DNA from 2 places in the Algiphilus aromaticivorans DG1253 genome. Region 2 is predicted to be linked to the other one. Evidence: riboswitches for the same ligand, from Rfam matches in the RefSeq annotation. Region 2 holds a riboswitch; the other holds the start of a gene.
What was found. Region 2 has a riboswitch for cobalamin ahead of U743_RS02035 (TonB-dependent receptor plug domain-containing protein). Riboswitches for the same ligand answer to the same signal wherever they lie in the genome.
Positions count from the first base shown of each region.

Region 1 (9,461 bases), 1.5 Mb from region 2:
CACCAGCCAGCCACCGCGCCGCGCCAGCCGCCGATGCCATTCGCATAGCGTCTGCCGCGACAGACACAGCCCGGTGGGATTGTTGGGGTGGATCCAAACCAGTGCATCGAGCTCGTCGAGCGCATCCTCCGCGGCGTCGTGCGCCAGAGCCACGACCTCGTGGCCGGCCGCGCGCCACCAGTGCGCGTGCTCGGCGTACCCGGGCGCCGACACGCCGACGCGGCCCGGCGCGCGCAGCCGCGGCAGCAGCTGGATGGCGGCCTGGCTGCCGGGTAGCGCCACGCAGCCGGCCGCAGCAGGCGCCCCCGCCCACTCACGGGCGATGGCGTCCAGCCCGTCGTCGGCCTCCGGCAGCCGTTGCCAGACGGCTTCCGGGATCCCGGGCACCGGCCACGAGCGTGGATTGATGCCGGTGGACAGATCCAGCCATTGATCGACGGCGATCCCGTAGGCCGCCGCCGCCCGATTCAGGCGACCGCCGTGCGCCAGGCCCATAGCCCGCCTCCCGCAATCGCGATACCCACCAGCCAGACCAGGATGCTGCGATGGAGCAGCCCCAGCGCGGCCGTGATGCTGTCGGCCGTGGGTGGCATGCCCTCGCCCAGGAGCGGCCGCTGACGCAGGCCTTCGGCGTAGGGCGCCGGCCCGCCCAGATGAAGCCCCAGCGCGCCGGCGCCGGCAGCCATCACGGGCCCCGCATTCGGGCTTTCCCAGGTCCGTGCCTGAGTACACCAGCAGCGCAGCGCGACCGCAGTGCGTCCGGCCAGCGCATAGCCGAGCGCGGTCAGCCGCGCCGGCACCCAGTTCAGCACGTCGTCCAGCCTCGCGGCGGCGCAGCCGAAGCGCGCATAACGCGGGCTGCGATAGCCCCACATCGCATCCAGCGTGTTGACCAGACGGTGTCCAACCACGCCGGGAAGCCCGGCGAGCAGATACCAGAAAATGCTGGCCGTGACCGCGTCGGCGCCGTTCTCCAGCACCGACTCGGTGGCGGCCGTCGCCACACCCTCGCCGTCCAGCGCCCGTGTATCGCGGCTGACCATCCGGCCCACCGCCGCGCGCGCAGCCGGCAAGTCGCCGACTGCCAGCGGCGCGGCCACGGCACGGGCGTGCTCGGACAGGCTCCTCAGGCCGATGGCCGCGTACAGGCCGAGAACCTCCAACGCGATCACTGCCGGCCACGGCAGCCAGATGGCCGCAGCCCAGGCCAGCCCGACGAAGGGCAGCACGACAAGCAACATGGCCAGCCCGCCCACCATCACGCTGTCGGCGTGAAGCCGCGCCTCTACCGCTGTCGCCAACCGTCCGAAAGCGACCAGCGGATGCGCGTGCCGCGGCTCGCCGAACACCCGGTCGAGCAGCAGAGCTGCGAGCACGACGATGAATGGCAGCAGCACCGACATGGCTCAACTTCCCCGCAGCGCCGCCTGCCAGCGCTGCACAACATCGTGCAGCGCGTCGAGGCCATCGGTGAGCGCCGCCGGGCCGGGCTGCAGGATCAACGGCGACTTGATTTCTTCGACGAAACCGTCGCGCACGGCCGGCAGGGCCGCCCAGCCGTCGCGCGCACGCACGCCCTCGGCGTCGAAGCGCTTGCCGCACCAGGAGCCGATGATGATCTCGGGCTGACGGTCGATGACCTCGTGTGCATCGCCGATGATGCGATGCCGCCCCAGCGGCTCGACGGCCATGTCGGCGAAGAGATCTTCGCCGCCGGCGATGCCGATCAGTTCCGACACCCAGCCGATGCCGGTGATCAGCGGGTCGTTCCATTCCTCGAAGTAGACCCGCGGACGACGCTCGAAGCCGGCTCCGGCGGTGCGCACGGCCTCGACGTGCACCGACAGCTCCGCGCACAGCGCCTCGGCGCGTTCGAGTGCGCCCGCCAGCGCACCGACGGTGCGCATCATGCGAAAGATGCCGGCCACCGTGCGGTGGTTGAAGACGTGGACATCGATACCCTTTCGGATGAGCTCAGCGGCGATATCGGCCTGCAGGTCGGAGAAGCCGAGCACCAGATCCGGCTCCAGTTCGAGGATCCGGTCGATCTTGGCGCTGGTGAAGGCCGAGACCTTGGGCTTTTCCTTGCGCGCGCGCTCGGGCCGCACCGTGAAGCCGGAGATGCCGACGATGCGGTCCTCCTCGCCGAGTCGGTAGAGCGTCTCGGTGGTCTCTTCGGTCAGGCAGACGATGCGCTCCGGATACGGGCTCACGACGCCGCAGCCTCCCAACTGTTCTCGAAGACGAGCGCGTCCAGATCGCGCCGCTCGTCCCAGCCTTCCGCCTCCAGCATCGGCCGCTCGTAGAAGGCCGGCACATGGCCAACACAGAGAATCGCGATCGGCTGGGCATCGGCCGGCATGCCCATCATGCCGGCCAGGGTCGCCGGCTCGAAGAGCGAGACCCAGCCAAGGCCGATCCCTTCGGCCCGGGCGGCCAACCAGAGATTCTGGATGGCGCAAGCCGCCGAGCAGAGATCCATCTCCGGCATGGTGCGGCGCCCGAGCACGTAGCGCTCGCGCTGGTCGCAGAGCGCGACCACCAGCAGCTCGCCGCAGTCGCGAATGCCTTCGAGCTTGAGGCGCTGCACTTCCCGCGCCCGCTCGCCGCAGGCGTCGGCGGTGCGCTCCTGCTCTTCGGCGACGTGTGCGTGAATGCGCCCGCGCAGCGCCGCATCGGTAACACGGATGAAGCGCCAGGGCTGCATATAGCCGACGCTCGGGCCGGCATGCGCTGCCTCGAGCAGGCGCCGCAGCACTCCGGGATCGACCGGATCAGGCGTGAAATTCCGCATGTCGCGGCGCGCGCCGATGACCCGGTAGATCGCTTCGCGCGCCGAAGAATCGAAATCGCTCACGGCAGGAAGAGCCCGGCGGCGGCCTCGGGATTCGACGGGAAGTAGAAGTGCAGGAAGCTTGCCGTCAGCCGCTTGCGCCGATAGACGGCTTCGCTGGTCGGGCTGTCGTTGGGGCAGCGCGCCATGACCAGCGGCGTCATGCCGGTGTCCATGCGGGCGTGGTGGTAGGTGTGTGCGCGAAGCAACCCTTCCGGCAACTCGGCCTCCTGCGGACCGAGGCCGGCAAAGCGCGCTTGCAGGCGCGCGCTGCCTTCCAGCAAGCCCCACATCGGCGCGGCATTGCCCTCCTTGTCTGCCAGCGCCCCCAGCAGCGCCAGCATGCCGCCGCACTCGGCCAGCATCGGCTTGCCGGCGTCGACGTGCGCAACCAGGTCGGCGCGTAGCGCGTCGTTGGTCGACAGCGCCTGCAGATGCAGCTCCGGATAGCCGCCGGGCAGCCAAACCGCATCGCACTCCGGCAGCGGCTCGCCGGCAACCGGCGAGAAATAGCGCAGCTCCGCGCCCATGGCTTCCAGCAGACCCAGATTGGCCGGATAGAGGAAGGCGAAGGCCGCGTCGCGCGCGACAGCGATGCGTCGGCCGGCGAGCAGCGGCTCGGGCGGGCTTGCGGCATCCGGGGCCGAGAAGCGCACCGGCTCCGGCAAGGCGTCTGCGCACCACTGCAGCGAGCCGGCGGCCGCGTCGAGCCGGGCGTCGAGATCGGCGAGTTCGTCGGCCATGAAGAGGCCCAGATGCCGGCTCGGCAATGCCGCATCGCGCGCGTGCGGCAGCCAGCCCAGCAGCGGCAGATCCGGCGGCAGGAACGCGGAAAGCATGCCGGCGTGGCGTTCGCTGCCCACCTGGTTGGCGAAGGCGCCGACCACGCGCAGCTCCGGCCGCAGATCGCGCATGCCCAGCGCCACCGCACCGAAGGTCTGCGCCATGGCTGCCGCATTGATCGAGGCCAGCACGGGGATACCCATCCGCGAAGCCAGGTCCGCGCTGGAGGGCTTGCCGTCGAAGAGGCCCATGACGCCCTCGACCAGAATCAGGTCGGCCTCGCCGGCCGCGTCATGGAGCCGCTGCCGGCAGGCCTGCTCGCCGACCAGCCAGAGGTCGAGGGTATCCACTGGCGCGCCGCTGGCGCGCTCCAGGATCATCGGGTCAAGGAAATCCGGCCCGGCCTTGAAGACGCGCACGCGACGACCGCGGCTGGCGTGCCAGCGCGCGATGGCCGCGGTCACCGTGGTCTTGCCCTGCCCGGAGGCCGGCGCGCCGATCAGCAGCGCCGGGCACTGGCGCTCGCTCACAGCTCGACTCCCTGCTGCGCCTTGATGCCACTGCGGAAGGCGTGCTTGACGTCGCGCATCTCGGTAACGGTATCGGCGATGGCGATCAGCTCCTCGCGTGCGCCCCGACCAGTGACGACGACGTGCTGCATCGGCGGGCGCTGCTCAAGCGCGGTGACGACCTCATCGATCTCCAGATAGCGGTGCTTGAGCGCGATATTCAGCTCGTCGAGCACCACCAGTGCGATGTCGGCGTCGCGCAGCATCTCCAGCGCGACTTCCCAGGCGGCGCGTGCCGCCTGGATGTCGCGCTCGCGGTCCTGCGTCTCCCAGGTGTAACCCTCGCCCATGACGTGGTAGCGCACTTCCTCGAAGCGCCGGAAGAAGGCCTCTTCGCCGGTGGAGAACTTGCCCTTGATGAACTGGACCACCCCCACCTGCATGCCGTGACCGAGGGCGCGCGCCACCATGCCGAAGGCCGAGGAGGATTTGCCCTTGCCGTTGCCGCTGTGCACGAGCAGCACGCCCCGCTCGTCCTGGGCCTTGGCGATGCGCCCGTCGACCACTTCCTTGCGGCGCTGCATGCGCTCGCGGTGGCGGGCGTTGCGAGCTTCCTCGTCATCCTTCTGGCTCATGGCCTCTCCCTAGAGCGCGTAGCGCAGTGTCACGTAGAAGGCGCGCCCTGGTTGGCGATAAGTGGGCACGGTCTCGTAGTCGGTATCCAGCAGATTGGCGACGCGGCCCTGCACCTGCCAGGCCGCGGACAGCTGATAGCCCAGCCGCGCATCGACCAGCACGTAGCCGGGCAGCCGGTTGCTGTTGGCCGCGTCTTCGTAGCGCCGGCCCTCGGCGTAGATGCCCAGACCCGCATCGAGCGGCCCGAAACTGCGGTCCGCGTCAAGCTGCAGGATCTGATCCGGGCGTCGGCGCAGGCGGTTGCCGGCGTTGGCGCCGTCGCCGCGATTCTCCGGCTCCTGGTAGGTGTAGGCCGCCGACAGCTGCCAGTCCGCGACATCGACCTCGGCGCTGAGCTCGGCGCCGCGGATGCGCGCCTCGGCAACATTCAGCGGCAGGAAATTGTCGTCCGGGCCCTGAACGGTGTCGATCAGATCGTCGATGCGCGTCTCGAAGGCGGCCAGTCGCAGCGACCAGCTCGCCACCGCCCACTCGGCACCGATCTCGGTGCTTTGGGATTCCTCGGGCTGGACGTCCGGATTGCCGAAGCCCGGAAAGAAGAGCTCATTGAAGCTGGGGGCACGGAATGCCGTGCCGTAGCTGGCCCGAAGCCGCAGGCGATCGACCGGCTGCCAACCCAGGGCAACATTGCCAGTTTCATGGCTGCCGAAGGCTTCGTAATCGTCGCTGCGCCCGGCCAGACGATAGTCCAGCGCCCCCAACTCGCCCAGCAGCTGGGCGAAGACGCCCGTGATCTCGCGCCGGGTCTCGTCGTACTGGGTGGTGGAATCGACGCGCTCGTCGAGATGATCGACACCCACGCTCAGCCGCTGCTCGGCGACATCCGTATCGGCCTGCAGGCTGAAATCATTGCGGCTGGTGTCGAAGCGCGTCCGGAAATCGCCGTTGCGGAAGTTGCGCGAACGATCCTCCGAGCGCCCGGCGTCGAGGGTCAGCGCCACAGCCTCAACAGGACGCACCCGCCAGGAAGCGCCAACGACCTGCTGCACCGTTTCCGTCTCATTGACGCTGTCGAACTCGGGATTGCCGTCGAACTCGCTCTCACCGTCGGCGTGCAACCCGTTGATGCGCAGCTCACCGAAGGCACCAAGATCGAGGCCGCCCCGACCGGAAACCGACAGATTGCGGTAACCGTCATCGTCTGGCTCGAAGAGCGTCCGTGAATCGATGCCACCGGTATCGAAGACATCCGCGTTCAGGCTGAACCAGCCGTGCTCGCCGGCGTCCGACACGCCCGCAGCGGCCTCGTAGGTATCGAAGCTGCCGCCGCCGAGCTCGAAATAGCTGCGCCGACCCTCGTCCGGGCCGCCCCGCGTGAATATCTGGATGACGCCACCGATGGCGTCCGATCCGTAGAGGCCTGACTGCGGCCCGCGCACGACCTCGATGCGCTCGATCTGCTGCACCGGCAGGTTCTGGAAGGCCGCCTGACCTGCCGTTGCCGAGCCGACCTCGACGCCGTCGACCAGCACCAGCAGATGATCGGCATTGGTGCCGCGCATGAAGACCGATGTGTTCTTGCCCGGTCCGCCGTTGTTCGTGATGCTGAGGCCCGGCAGGCCGCGCAGCGCCTCCTGCACACTCTTGACCTGCCGGCGCTCGAGGTCGGCGCGGGTGATAACCGAGGTGGCCGCCAGGCCGTCGGCGACCCGCTGGCTCTCGCCGCGGATCGCCGTGATCACATGTGGCTCGAGCTCGGTCACGGCCAGCTGAAGCGGTTCCTCGGCGGCCTGCGTGCCGGTCGCGGCGATTGCCGCGCAGAGGGTCGCGCCACCGATGCACCAACGATGGATTACTGAATTGAAAAGCATGAAATCTCCCTGGCGTGCCGCCCGCACGCTCGTCGTGTTCGCATCAAGCGACACGCGTCGGGCTCAGGACAGGCGCAGCGACGATCAATCAAATAATCGTCCGCCCGCCCGCAGCCAGCCCGCCGCTGTGCCGCGCCAGTGTCCGGGGCCGGTATCCGGGCTCACGAGGGGAGGCTTTCGCCTCAGGATCCGGACACCTTCCCATGCCGGTGCGGCACAGTGGCTCATTCGCCCGGACCCGCTCGCTTACCGTTGCGGGGGCAGCGCCGGCCTTGCGCGGACGTGGATCACGTCACAGCGCGCACCGGCTTCCCGTTCAACCCTCGCCGCGATCACGACGAAGGCACCTCGAACGCGGCGAAGCCTAAGCGGCCTGTCCAGCCGGCGTCAAATCGCGGCGATGCCGGTGCAGCCCGACGAAGTTGCTATGGTGAAAAAGAATCAGCCGCTCTGCCGAGCATTCGGACCGATGAGCACATAACGGATATTCGATGCAAATTCGAAGCATTTTGGCGCCACTTACCGCTTTTACGGCGATTATTTCCGCACCGCCCTGTCTCGCGGACGGCGCCGCGGACCGGGTCGGCGTGCTCGACGACGAGGGACGCGAAGTCGTTCTCACGGCCCCCGCCCAGCGCGTTGTCAGCCTGGCGCCGCATCTGACCGAGAACCTCTTTTCCGTCGGCGCCGGCGAGCAGGTCGTGGGCACGACCAGCTTCAGCGATCATCCCGAAGCCGCGGCCGAGATTCCGCGCGTGGGCAGCTACAAGCGCGCCGATATGGAGCGCATTGTCGCGATGCAGCCGGATCTCGTCGTCGCCTGGGCCAGCGGCAACGATCGCGCCCAGATCGAGCGCATGATCGAATTGGGGCTTACCGTCTACATCTCCGAGCCGCGCGACTTCGAGGGCATCGCCACGACGCTGGAGCGATTGGGCCAGCTCACCGGTCACCCTGACACTGGCGAGGAGGCAGCCACCGAGCTTCGCGAGGGAAGCCGCGCACTGGCCGAGCGCTATCGTGACGCCGCTCCGGTGACGGTTTTCTATCAAGTCTGGGAACGGCCGCTGATGACAATCAATGACGAACATCTCATCAACGAGGCGATCAGTATCTGCGGTGGTGATAACGTCTTCGGCGATCTTGAACGTCTGGTGCCGCGCATCGACCGCGAATCGGTCCTGAAGGCCGACCCGGAGGCCATCGCCGCCGGCGGCATGGGCGAGGACCGGCAGGACTGGCTCGAGGCCTGGCGCGAGTGGCCGGAGCTGCAGGCCGTGCGCGAGGAAAACCTCTTCTTCATCCCGCCGTCGCTGTTGCAGCGCCACACGCCGCGCGTCCTGCAGGGCACCCGTCAGCTCTGTGAAGACCTCGACAGCGTGCGTCGGCAACGCCGGGCCGACGCGTCCCGGTGAGCCATCCGTTGCGCACCCTGCTCCTGCTGCTGCCGGTTGCACTGGCAGCCTGCGCCGTGGCCGTTGCGCTGGGCAGCGTCACCGTGCCGCCGGCTGCCATCTGGGCCGTGATGAGTGGTGAAGGCGAACCGCTGCAGCGCACCCTGCTGCTCGACCTGCGGCTGCCACGGGCGCTGTCGGCCTTTGCCGTGGGGGGGCTGCTGGCGGTGGCCGGGGCGCTGATGCAGGTGCTGCTGCGCAACCCGCTGGCCGATCCCTATGTGCTCGGCCTGTCCGGCGGCGCCGCCACCGGGGCGCTGCTGGCCATGCTCGCCGGGCTGGGCACGGCGCTGGTCTCGGGCGCGGCCTTCGCCGGCGCGCTGGCCTCCACCGTCATCGTCTTCGGCACCGCCCACGGCACCGGCAGCTGGACGCCGACGCGGCTGCTGCTCACCGGCTTCGTCGTCGCCGCCGGCTGGGGCGCGCTGATCAGCTTCCTGCTCGCCGTCAGCCCGGCGCAGCAGCTGCCCGGCATGCTCTTCTGGTTGATGGGCGACATGGCCAATGCGCGCAGTCCCATCGCGCCGCTGGCGATACTGGTGCTGGTCGTCGCCGCCGCCGTGCCCTTCGGGCGCAGCCTGAACATCCTTGCGCGCGGCCCGCAGCAGGCGGCTGCATTGGGACTGGCGGTGCGACGCATGGAGTGGGGCGTCTACCTGGTGGCGGCGCTGATCACCGCCACGGCCGTGACGGTCGCCGGCAGTGTCGGCTTCGTCGGGCTGATCATCCCGCACATGCTGCGGCTGGTCATCGGCTTCGATCAGCGCATCATCCTGCCGGCCTCGGCGCTGGCCGGCGGCACCCTGCTCGTCCTGGCCGACACGCTGGCGCGCACGATCATCGCGCCCGAGCAGCTGCCGGTGGGCGTCATCACGGCCATGCTCGGCGTGCCGATCTTCCTCTGGCTGCTGCATCGGAGCACCAGCTCGTGACCGCGTCGCTGATGCAGCTGGAGGACCTGGTCGTGGACGTGCCCGAGCGCCCCGACGGTGACGCGCTGCGCTGCGCCTTCGCGCCGGGTCAGAGCTGGGCGATTCTCGGCCCCAACGGGGCCGGTAAGACGACGCTGCTGATGACGCTGGCCGGGCTGCGCCCAGCACGCGGCGGGCGCGTGCTGCTCGGCAATCGCCCCATCACGGCCCTGCCCCGCCGCGACATCGCGCGCCGGCTCGGCGTGCTCTTCCAGCATCATCACGACGGCTTCCCGGCAACGGTGCTGGAAACCGCGCTGATGGGCCGCCATCCGCATCTGCGCGCCTGGGAGATGGAGGGTCCGGACGACTACGCCGCGGCCGAATCAGCGCTAGCCCGCACGGACATGAAGGAGCTGGGCGGACGCTCCGTGCAGACGCTTTCCGGCGGCGAGCGCCAGCGC
Region 1 covers NZ_JPOG01000001.1:1,924,130-1,933,590, forward strand. Annotated here, with positions in the region: gene cobD (threonine-phosphate decarboxylase CobD) at 1-495, opposite strand, end outside; gene cbiB (adenosylcobinamide-phosphate synthase CbiB) at 468-1,394, opposite strand; gene U743_RS08900 (cobalamin-binding protein) at 1,407-2,213, opposite strand; gene bluB (5,6-dimethylbenzimidazole synthase) at 2,210-2,857, opposite strand; gene U743_RS08910 (cobyrinate a,c-diamide synthase) at 2,854-4,146, opposite strand; gene cobO (cob(I)yrinic acid a,c-diamide adenosyltransferase) at 4,143-4,760, opposite strand; gene U743_RS08920 (TonB-dependent receptor domain-containing protein) at 4,770-6,632, opposite strand; cobalamin riboswitch at 6,762-6,998, opposite strand; gene U743_RS08925 (cobalamin-binding protein) at 7,124-8,047, shown strand; gene U743_RS08930 (FecCD family ABC transporter permease) at 8,044-9,018, shown strand; gene U743_RS08935 (ABC transporter ATP-binding protein) at 9,030-9,461, shown strand, end outside.
Region 1: linked by a shared signal. The riboswitch ahead of U743_RS08920 (TonB-dependent receptor domain-containing protein) and the one ahead of U743_RS02035 (TonB-dependent receptor plug domain-containing protein) in region 2 are both predicted to bind cobalamin.

Region 2 (9,461 bases):
GTCCCTTCTGGGTGCGAAGGGGATCAGCCTAGCGCTGCAGCGGCCGGAAAGGGGGCTGTTCAGTCCGTCGGCGTGTAGGCCGGCGGCGGATGCCGGTGATGCGTGGCCTGCTCGAAGGCGTAGGCGATCTCGAACAGCGACGCCTCGTCCCACTTGCGGCCGAATATCTCCAGGCCCACCGGCAGCGGTGTGGCGCCCTCCGTGAAGCCTGCCGGTACAACGATCGAGGGCAGCCCCGTCGAGGCGCTGAAGCCGCAGTTGCTGCCCTGGGTCAGGGCATCGATGTTGCTGGCGAGAGCGGCGCTGTCGCCGTCCAGCAAAGCAGCCAGCAGAGCCTCCGCGTCGGCGTCGACCAGGGTGGCGAAGGGCGGGTCCAGCACCGGCGGGTAGACCAGCGCATCCAGTCCCAGCCGGTCCATCTCGGCCTCGACATAGGCGCGCATGACCGGGCGCTGCCCCTTCGTCGCGAAATAGCGCTCCGAACTCGTGTCGGATAGCGTCTTGGCTGCGACCAGGATCGCTTCGATGAAGGGATGTACCTGGCCACTCAGGATGATGGCGTCCAGCGAGCCCCGAACGGGCTCCGGAATGCTCTGCAGGTATTCGTTGATGTGCGTCTCGAACTCCTGCACCAGCACGGAGACCGACGCGAAGTCGGGCAGCGTGACCGGATCGATCACTTCCGCCCCGGCCGCTTCGATGTCGCCAATCGCCGCCGTCATGATGCGCTGGATCGCGGGGTCGCTGCCGAAGGCGTCGGTGCCGCCGTAGCTGCGCAGTACGCCGATCCGTTTTCCGGCCAGTCCGTCCGCGTTCAGCGCCGCAGTGTAGCTGGCGGGCTGATAGCGCTCCGGGTCGAGCGTGCGTGCATCGGCAGGGTCGACCGCGGCCATGACATCCAGCACCCGTGCGGCATCGGCGACCGTGCGGGTGATCGGCCCGCCGACGTCGTGAAAGTGCGACAGCGGCACGATCCCGTCCTGCGACACCAGCCCCATCGAGGCACGTACGCCCACCAGCGATGCATTCGACGGGGGCAGCCGAATGGATGCGCAGGTATCGGATCCGGTTCCGGCCAGCGCCAGATTCGCCGCCACCGCCGAGGCGGTGCCGCCGCTCGAGCCGCCGGCGTCGGCGCGCGTGTCGTAGGCGGCGCCGACCCGTCCCGTGAAGCTGTTGTGACTCTGCGTGAAGAAGGCGTACTCGGTCATCGTCGTCTTGCCGAGGATGACCGCTCCGGCTCCGCGCAGCCTCTGCACGGTGAAGGCATCGTCAGCGGGCTGCGAGCCGGCGATGGCGCGGGACGCCGCCGTGGTCGGCATGTCGACCGTGTCGAAGTTGTCCTTGAGCAGCATCGGCACGCAATGCAGCGGGCCCTTCAGCGTGCCGTACTCGGCAAGGTGGGCATCCAGCGCGCGCGCCTGCGCCATGGCTTCGGGATGGGCGGCGAGCACGCTGTTCAGCGCCGGGCCGGTGCTGTCGTCGCGATCCAGCGTCTCGATGCGTTCCAGATAGGCGGCAACCAGGCCGGCGCAGCCGATCGTGCCGGCCTTCAGGGCGTTCTGTGTCGTCTCGATCGACGCTTCGATCAGCTGGAAGCCCGCTTCGTCGGCAACGCCGCTGGTGGCGCCGGAACCGCCGCAGGCTGAAAGCAGCAGACCCAGCGACAGCAGCAGGGGGCGACGAAGGCGTGACGACATGGAAGGACTCGATGGCTTGGGCCTCTAGCGCAAGCAATCGATGTGCCAAAGCGGGCCGGCACTGCCCGCCGCGCTTCTGCTCGGGATTACTGCTGTCGCCGCAGGTGGTAGCGCCCGCCGTCGAAGCGGTCGAAGAACTGGCCGAGTGACGGATGCTCGATCTGCTGGCTGCTGTCGCCCGGTTCGAGATGTCGCTCGGCGACATAGGTGCTCTGCATGGAGCCGTCAACCAGAACGTGATACCAGGGCGCGCCCTTCGGCGGCCGGCTCTGCGCCACCTGCTCATACCACGCCTCGCTGCCGCTGTACTCGGGGTCGACGTCGACGATGACGCCGCGGTAGTCGAAGCGATTGTGGTGGACGATGTCGCCGATGCTGAATTTCGGCTGCGTCATGAGTGGGTGCGATCCGTCTGGGTTTTGGGGGAGCTGCTTGCACCAGCCTGCCACGCCTGCGCCTTGAGCACAGCCCGCCCCTGCCTCGGAGATGCGTTGCTTCCGCTGCGAGCGTGCCGGCATAGCGGTCATGCGGCGCGCACGTGGTCGTCCTTGCCATCTTCCCTTGCCTGCGGATCGGCGTCGAAGCGATGCACGGCGATGCCGCGGACCGCGGCCGCCAGGCAGACCGCCTTGTCGATCACCGGGTCACCCGTATCGGCGAAGGCCATTGCCATGCCGCGCAGCTGTGCTGGTGAAAAGGTGGTCGCGTGATGCGCGATCGCGCCCTCGCTCAGCCGGGCGCGCAGCTCGGGATGCAGCCGCGGCGCGACCGTCGTGACACGCGCGCCGTGCGCAAGCGCATGGCGCACGGTTCTCAGCGCGCGGCGCCCACCGCCAACTACGAGGCAGTCGCGGCCGGCCATATCCAGCGATGCAATCAGCGGTGCCGTCACAGCAAGCGGTAGCGGTAGCGCAGCTGGATGTTGCGCGGCATGCCGAGGTTGTCCACGCGATAGGGCGTGTCATCGACGTCGCGCTCGGCGCTCGTGATACCGCTGGCGTAGGTGGCGTCCAGCGCGTTCTCCAGCCGCAGCTGGAAGCGGTGCGGGCTACCTGCTGTGGGCTGCCAGTAGGTGCTGAGGTCGACGATCTCGTGGTTGCCGTAGCGCTGCCGGCCGAGGCCGTCGGGTAGCGTGTCGTTGGTGCGGCCGACATGCACCGCCGCCAGCGTCCAGCCCCAGCGGCCGCCGGCATGGTCGCGACCGAGGCTGGCCTTGGCGAAGAAGCGCGGAATGCCGTCGATCTGCTCGCTGCTGCCGCGTTCGCGGGCGCGTGCCACCGTCGCGCCCAGATGGCCGCGCCAACCGCTGCCGGTGCTCCAGCGGCCGACGATGTCCGCGCCCTGGCTGCGTACGCGCTCGTCGGTGTTGACGAAGGTGGAGCGGCCGCTCTCGTCCGGTACCGAGGCGATCAGATCCTCGATGCGCCGATGGAAGGCCATCAGCTCCCAGCTCAGGTAGGCGCCGGCCAGAGCGGCGCTGCCGCCGTAGCCGAGCTCGAAGTTCAGGCTCTGCTCGCCGTCGAGGTTCTCGTTGCCGCGGGTATGGTCCGGGTCGCGGGCGTAGAGCTGGTAGGCGTCCGGCAGGCGGAAGGCGCTGCCGGCCTTGGCGCGCAGATAGTGGCCGCCGCCAAGCGCGTGACGCGCGGTGGCGTCCCAGATGGTGTTGCTGCCGCCGAGGTCCGCACGGCTATGGCGCGCGCCGACGGCCAGCGCGGTATGCGGCAGCAGCGCCAGCCGTGGCCGGAACTGCAGGAAGGCGGCGTAGACGGTCTCGCTCTGGGTGCTGATGTTGACCACCGCGTCCTGGCCGGAATAGCGCTGGCCGTCGACGCCGAAGACCCACTCGCTGCCGCCGTTGAAGCGGTAGCGCCCCATGACGTTGAGACCGTAGTCATCGAAGCCCCAGGGGTCGCGGTCGTTGACGACTTCCAGGCGGTCGGGATCCTCGGTGGTATACAGCCGCGTGTACTCGGTGTCCCAGCGGTGCCAGTAGGCCTTGAGGAAATAGCTGAAGCCGTTGTCGAAGCGGTGATCCCAGTTCAGCGTGGCGAGTTGCTGGTCGCGGTCGTTGATGGTGCTGAAATTGTCCGTCGGGCGCGCGAAATCCAGCGCGGCTTCGGTGCGCACATAGCTGCCCGTCAGCCGCGCGTTATCGCCGAAACTGCGCTGGGCGCGGCCGGCCAGGCTGGTGACTTCGTAGCCGCGCTCGCGGCCGCGCTCGGCGCTGGACTCCAGATGCGCGTCACGATAGGGCTGGTAGCCGTCGCCGCGGGCGTGACTGCCGGAAAGCACGAAGCGGCTGTTGCCGGCGGCATCGGCCACCCAGCCCTCGAGCTGCTGCTCGCCGAGATCGCCGGCGCCCAGCGCCAGCTCGCCCTCGGCGGCTTCGGCGAATTCGCGTGTGACGATATTGACCACGCCGGCCACTGCCTGCGTGCCGTAGAACAGGCTCTGCCCGCCCTTCAGGATCTCGATGCGCTCGACCATGTTGGTGCTGAGCGTGTCGAGCGGCGAGGTGCCGGCGAAGAGCCGGTTGTTGACGCGCACGCCGTCGATCAGGAAAAGCACATCGGCGTTGCGCGAGCCCTGCAGCGAGATGTCGGCGTAATCGAAGCGCCCGTGCTTGGGCGCCAGATGCAGGCCCGGCGCCAGCATCTGCAGCGCCTGCGCGATGTCGACCGCGCCGGAGGCGCTGATGCGCTCGCGCTCGACGATTTCGACGCGGTTGCCGTAGTCGGCGAGCTCCTCGGAGAGCTGTCGTTCGGCCGGCTCGCCGCGCACTTCCACGGCCTCCAGCTGCTCGACGTGGTCGGCGGCCCAGGTTGCGGTTGCGAAAGCGCCCAGTAGCGCGCCCGCTGCCACGGCGCGCATTCCCTTGCGGTACTGCATGTCGGTCCCCTTCGCCGTGCTCACCCGCACGGCGCTGTGCTGAATGACACGCGTGCGGGGACAGGGACGGGACCGGCGCCGTCGCGGACGACGATGGCCGGAACCGGCCCGTCGTCGCCCACCGCGACGCGTGGCTCGATGCACCGGGCCGGTCTACGGGCTGATGCGTGACGATGCTTGTCGAGCATCGTCTCGGCGGACCGCCTTCCCATGCCGCGAGGGCACAGTGGCGTAGTGGTCCGCCGAAGCAGGGGCCGCGAAGAACGCGGAACCTGCTGCGCAATCACCGTTGCGGGGGCAGCGTCGGCATGCGGCGCCAGATGGCGCCGGGCACCGACTTCCCGTTTAACCCGCCGCGCGAGCGATCGCGCGGCGGGCACCTGGTGCAAGGCGACGGAGGCTAGCAGCGAGGGATGCGCGCGGCAACTGCGCTACCATCCTGCTTCGCGCTAGGTGCCTGCCGCTGCATGCGGCAGGTGAAACGGGAAGCCGGTTGAATTCCGGCGCTGCCCCCGCAACGGTGATGGAGCGCGGAGCAAGCTCGAAGCCACTGTGCCCTCGCGGCATGGGAAGGCGCTTGCTCCCTGAAGAGATTCGACCCTCTTCCGCTCCCGAGCCCGGAGACCGGCCTGGCGTCCGCCGGCGTCGCGCAATGCGCGGCGCCATCCGCTTTTCGCTTAGCCATGCGGGCGGCGTGGCACAAGGAGCAGGCCATGGGCATACCGCCCCGGGCGTCGGCGTGCGCCATCGTCGCCGTGCATGCGGTGCCGGAACGCCGGCCGCTACGCGCATCTCTGGATGCAACGCTTCGAGCGCAGTGCAGGAGCAGGCCATGAGCCCCAAGCGCCTGCTCTTCCTGGGCCATCGCTGGCTCGGCGTGCTGCTCAGCCTATTCTTCGTGCTCTGGTTCTTCTCGGGCATGGTGATGCTCTACGTCGGCTATCCGTCCACCGAGCACGACCGACGGATTGCCGGGCAGCCGCCGCTGCAGGCAGCGCACTGCTGTGACGCCGCGTTGCCCGCCATCACTCCCGACGAGCGTCCGCGCCTGCGCATGCTGGACGGCCGGTTGTGGATCGGCCGCGACGGGCAGTGGCGGGGTGCCGCCACCGGCGAGACGATGGCGTCTCTGGATGCCGAGGCCGTGCGCGCGATGCTGGGGCGGCGTAGCGACGTCGCTGCCGGGGCGATCCACCGCCTGCAGCGAATCGACGACGATCAATGGACCGTCTCCGGCCGCTACGACCCGCACCGGCCGCTGTATCGGGTCGCGCTGGAGGGTGGGCGCTGGCTGCATGTCTCCGGCACCACCGGCGAGCTGCTGCTGGACACCACCCGCGCCGAGCGTGCCTGGAACTGGGTGGGGGCGGTGAGTCACTGGCTCTATTTCACGGCGCTGCGGCGCCATCCCGGCGCCTGGAGCGAACTCGTCATCTGGCTGTCAGTGGCCGGTTGTGCGATGGCACTGGCTGGCCTCTGGGGCGGGTTGAAGCAGTGGCGCTGGCGGCGTCGCAAGCGGGGCAAATCGCCCATTCCCTATCGCGGTGCCGCCTTCTGGCATCACGCCGGCGGGCTCGTCTTCGGCGGGCTGATCTTCAGCTTCATTCTCAGCGGGCTCTTCTCGATGAATCCCTGGGGACTCTTCGATTTGCACGGCGTCAGCGCGCAGGAGCACGCTGCACTCGTCGGCGACGCGCCGCCACTACCCCCGGAGATCCTCGCCGACGGTCTGCGTGACACGTTGCTTCGCACCGGCGGCTTCCAGCCGCGTGAGGCCGAGGCCTTCGCCTTCGGTGGTCGCTGGTGGTTGCGCCTGCGCGATGGCGAAGAAACGCGTCTGGCACCCGTTGCCGGTGGGCCGCTGCGCGAGACGCTGCCGCGCGACGAAGTTGCGGCCGCGGCCGATCGCCTGGCGATGTCGGCGCCCGAGCGCGACCGCGCCTGGCTGCGGCAGGCCGATCGCTACTACTACAGCAGCCGGGGCGAGCGCGTCTTCCCGGTGCTGCGGCTGCGTCTCGACGACGCCGAGCAGCGCTGGTTCTACCTCGATCCGGGCAGCGGGCGCATCGCGCTGAAGGCGGACCGCGCGCGTCGTGCCTATCGCTGGTGGTTCAACGGGCTGCATTCCCTGGATTTTCCCTGGCTGATCCACAACCGTCCGCTCTGGGATGTTGTCGTCATCGGGGTCAGTCTCGGCGGGCTGCTGGTGGCGGCCACCGGCGTGCTGGTGGGCTGGCGCCGCCTGCGCACGGCACTGTTGCGGCCGCGGCAGCGCTCCTAGGCTCGCTCCGCTCAGGGCTGTTGTTGGTGGCGCTGCCACTTTCCGGATGCGTCGCGGCGGTAGTCGACACGCGCGCGCAGTCGGTGCCATCCACTTGGCCAGAATCCGATGCGGTCCGGCTCGAGGCGGTAGGCGCGCCAAGCATCGGGGCGCGGCACGCGCTGCTGGTCGAACTCCTGCTTGTAGCCGCGCAGCCGCTCCTTGACGGCCTCGCCTTCAGCTTTGGAGTTGCCCTTCTCGGACATCCAGGCGCCGAGCTGCGCTTCGCGCGGTCGCTTCGCCCAGTAGCGGTCCGATGCCTCGGTATCGAGCAGCACGACCTTGCCCTCGACCACGGCCTGTTCCTGCATGCCGGGCCAGTAGAAGCAGAGTGCGGCGCGCGGATTGGCCTGCATCTGTTGGCCCTTGCCGCTGCTGCTGCTCGCGAAGAAGAGCAGGCCGCTTTCCTCGGTGCGGGCCACCGCGATGATGCGCACCGAGGGCCGCGCCTGGGCGTCCGCGGTGGCCAGCGAAGCGGCGGTGGGATCGCGCTCGCCCATGCTGTAGGCCTGGTCGATAAGGTGCCGCAGATGCGCTATGGCTTCGCGGTAGTGGTGGTCGCTGGCGGTCATGGTGGTTCGGGGCGCGGGCGGAGTACGGGGAGCCCATTGATTATGATGCTTGGTCGTTTGCGCACAAGGGCAGCAGCCCGTGTTCCTTCCGCGGTTTGCCGCGACTTTGCTTTGGTGGCGTCGATTCAGCGCCGCATGTACTCGCTCATCACGGCTTTCTCCGGACCGACCCGCCGGCGCTCGCCGTGGTGCGCGACCGCTGCCGCTTCATGGCAGTCGATCCGGCGCGTCGGGAGATGCATCGATGCCGCGCAGCCAATCCGTGATGCCCTCGATGGCGGCGACGCGAAGGTAGCGCTTGTCGTTGGCCGGAATCGTCAGCCAGGGCGCCTGCGGGCAGTGCGTCCGTTGCAACATTTCCCGGATAGCGGGTCGGTAGGCATCTCGCCGGGCGTGATTGCGCCAGTCTGCCTCGCTGAGCTTGTACTGCTTACGCGGGTCGGTGGCGCGGGCCTGTAGCCGCGCCAACTGCTCGTCGGCGTCGATCTCCAGCCAGAGCTTGATGAGATCGATGCCGCTCTCCACCAGCTCGGCCTCGAAGCCGCGGATCTCGCGGTAGGCGCGTTGCCAGGCAGGCGCTGGCAGCAGATCCTCGGCGCGCTCGACCAGGACCCGCCCGTACCAGGAGCGATCGAGTACCAGTAGCTGGCCCGGAGGCGGCAGCTCGCGCCAGAAGCGCCATAGCCAGTGCTGGTGCGCCTCGGTGGCATCCGGTTCTCCGATCGGAACGATGCGGCGATCCCGGGCATCGACGCCGTGCACGAGTCGCCGGATTGTGCCGCCCTTGCCGCCGGCATCCCAGCCCTCGAAGACGATGATGGTGGGGCGCCCGGCGCGGGCGCGCTCCTGCATGTGGTGCGCGAAGGCTTCCTGCGCCGCGTGCAGGCGTTGCTTGTAGTCGGTTCTGCGCAGCCGCAGCGGTGCACTCCCGCTCAGCTCTGGTCGTGCCCCGCGGGGCTTGGCCAGCCGCGCTGTCGGTGGCCGGTGAGGCTGCGGCAGGCGCCGGGTGAGCGCGTTGGCCAGGGCCTCGGCGACGATGATGCTGCGTGCTCCGGCAGCACTGCCGTCCAGCACCTGCCAGCGCGCACGGGGGGTGTCGGTGACGGCGAGCAGGCGCTCGGAATGGGCGACAAAGTCGTCGTATTCGGCCAGGTTGCGCCACTGGTCGGGGCTCGCGCGCCAGGCTGAGAGCGGGTCTGCACGCAGCGCATCGAGTCGCTGGCGCTGGGTGTCTGCATCCAGATGCAGCCAGAATTTCAGGACAAGGGCGCCGTCATCGACCAGCCGACGCTCGAAGCGGCGGATCCGGGCCAGCCGGTGCCGGAAGCGCACGTCGTCGTCGCTGCCGTGCACGCGCGCCAGCAGCGGCGCCGAATACCAGCCCGAGCGCACCAGACCGATGCGTCCGCGTGGCGGCAGATCGCGCCAGTAGCGCGCCATCGCCGGGCCGCTATCCGGCTCGTTCTCGGCGTAGGCGAGGATGTCCAGATGACGCGGGTCCATCCAGTGGCCGAGGTGATTGATGCTCTCGTGTTTGCCACCACCGTCGACGCCGGCGAGCACCAACAGCACCGGGAATGCCCCGCGCGCGGCGAGTAGGCGTTGCAGCCGCGGCAGGGATTCGCGCAGCGCGTTGCGCCGTTGGTGGTAGACCGTGTCGGCCAGCTCGGGCAGTGCCGGCGGCGGCAGGTAGGGGCGTTGATGGGGGCCGGAAGCAGCGTGTGCCATGGCCGCAGCCTAACGCAGGCTGCTTGCTCCTCCGCGGGCACGCGACTTTCCGTATGTCGGTTCGCTGCTGCCGGCCGTTCCGGAGGTCTCCCCCACGTCGCGTCGAAAGGATTCTCCTGCACGTCTTACTCGCCGCCGAGACGACCGTGCTCCCACTATCATCGCGTCCGACCGAGGCTGCGGCCCCGGCACCCATCGATCTGCTCGACTCGGCAGTGGCGCTGACTCGGGAGAAGGAGCGGGCGGCGCTGC
Region 2 covers NZ_JPOG01000001.1:417,278-426,738, forward strand. Annotated here, with positions in the region: gene U743_RS02020 (amidase) at 60-1,700, opposite strand; gene hspQ (heat shock protein HspQ) at 1,787-2,095, opposite strand; gene U743_RS02030 (precorrin-2 dehydrogenase/sirohydrochlorin ferrochelatase family protein) at 2,224-2,562, opposite strand; gene U743_RS02035 (TonB-dependent receptor plug domain-containing protein) at 2,589-4,589, opposite strand; cobalamin riboswitch at 4,719-4,988, opposite strand; cobalamin riboswitch at 5,024-5,236, shown strand; gene U743_RS02040 (PepSY domain-containing protein) at 5,422-6,870, shown strand; gene U743_RS02045 (pyridoxine/pyridoxamine 5'-phosphate oxidase) at 6,882-7,481, opposite strand; gene U743_RS02050 (hypothetical protein) at 7,689-9,209, opposite strand; gene U743_RS02055 (GGDEF domain-containing protein) at 9,356-9,461, shown strand, end outside.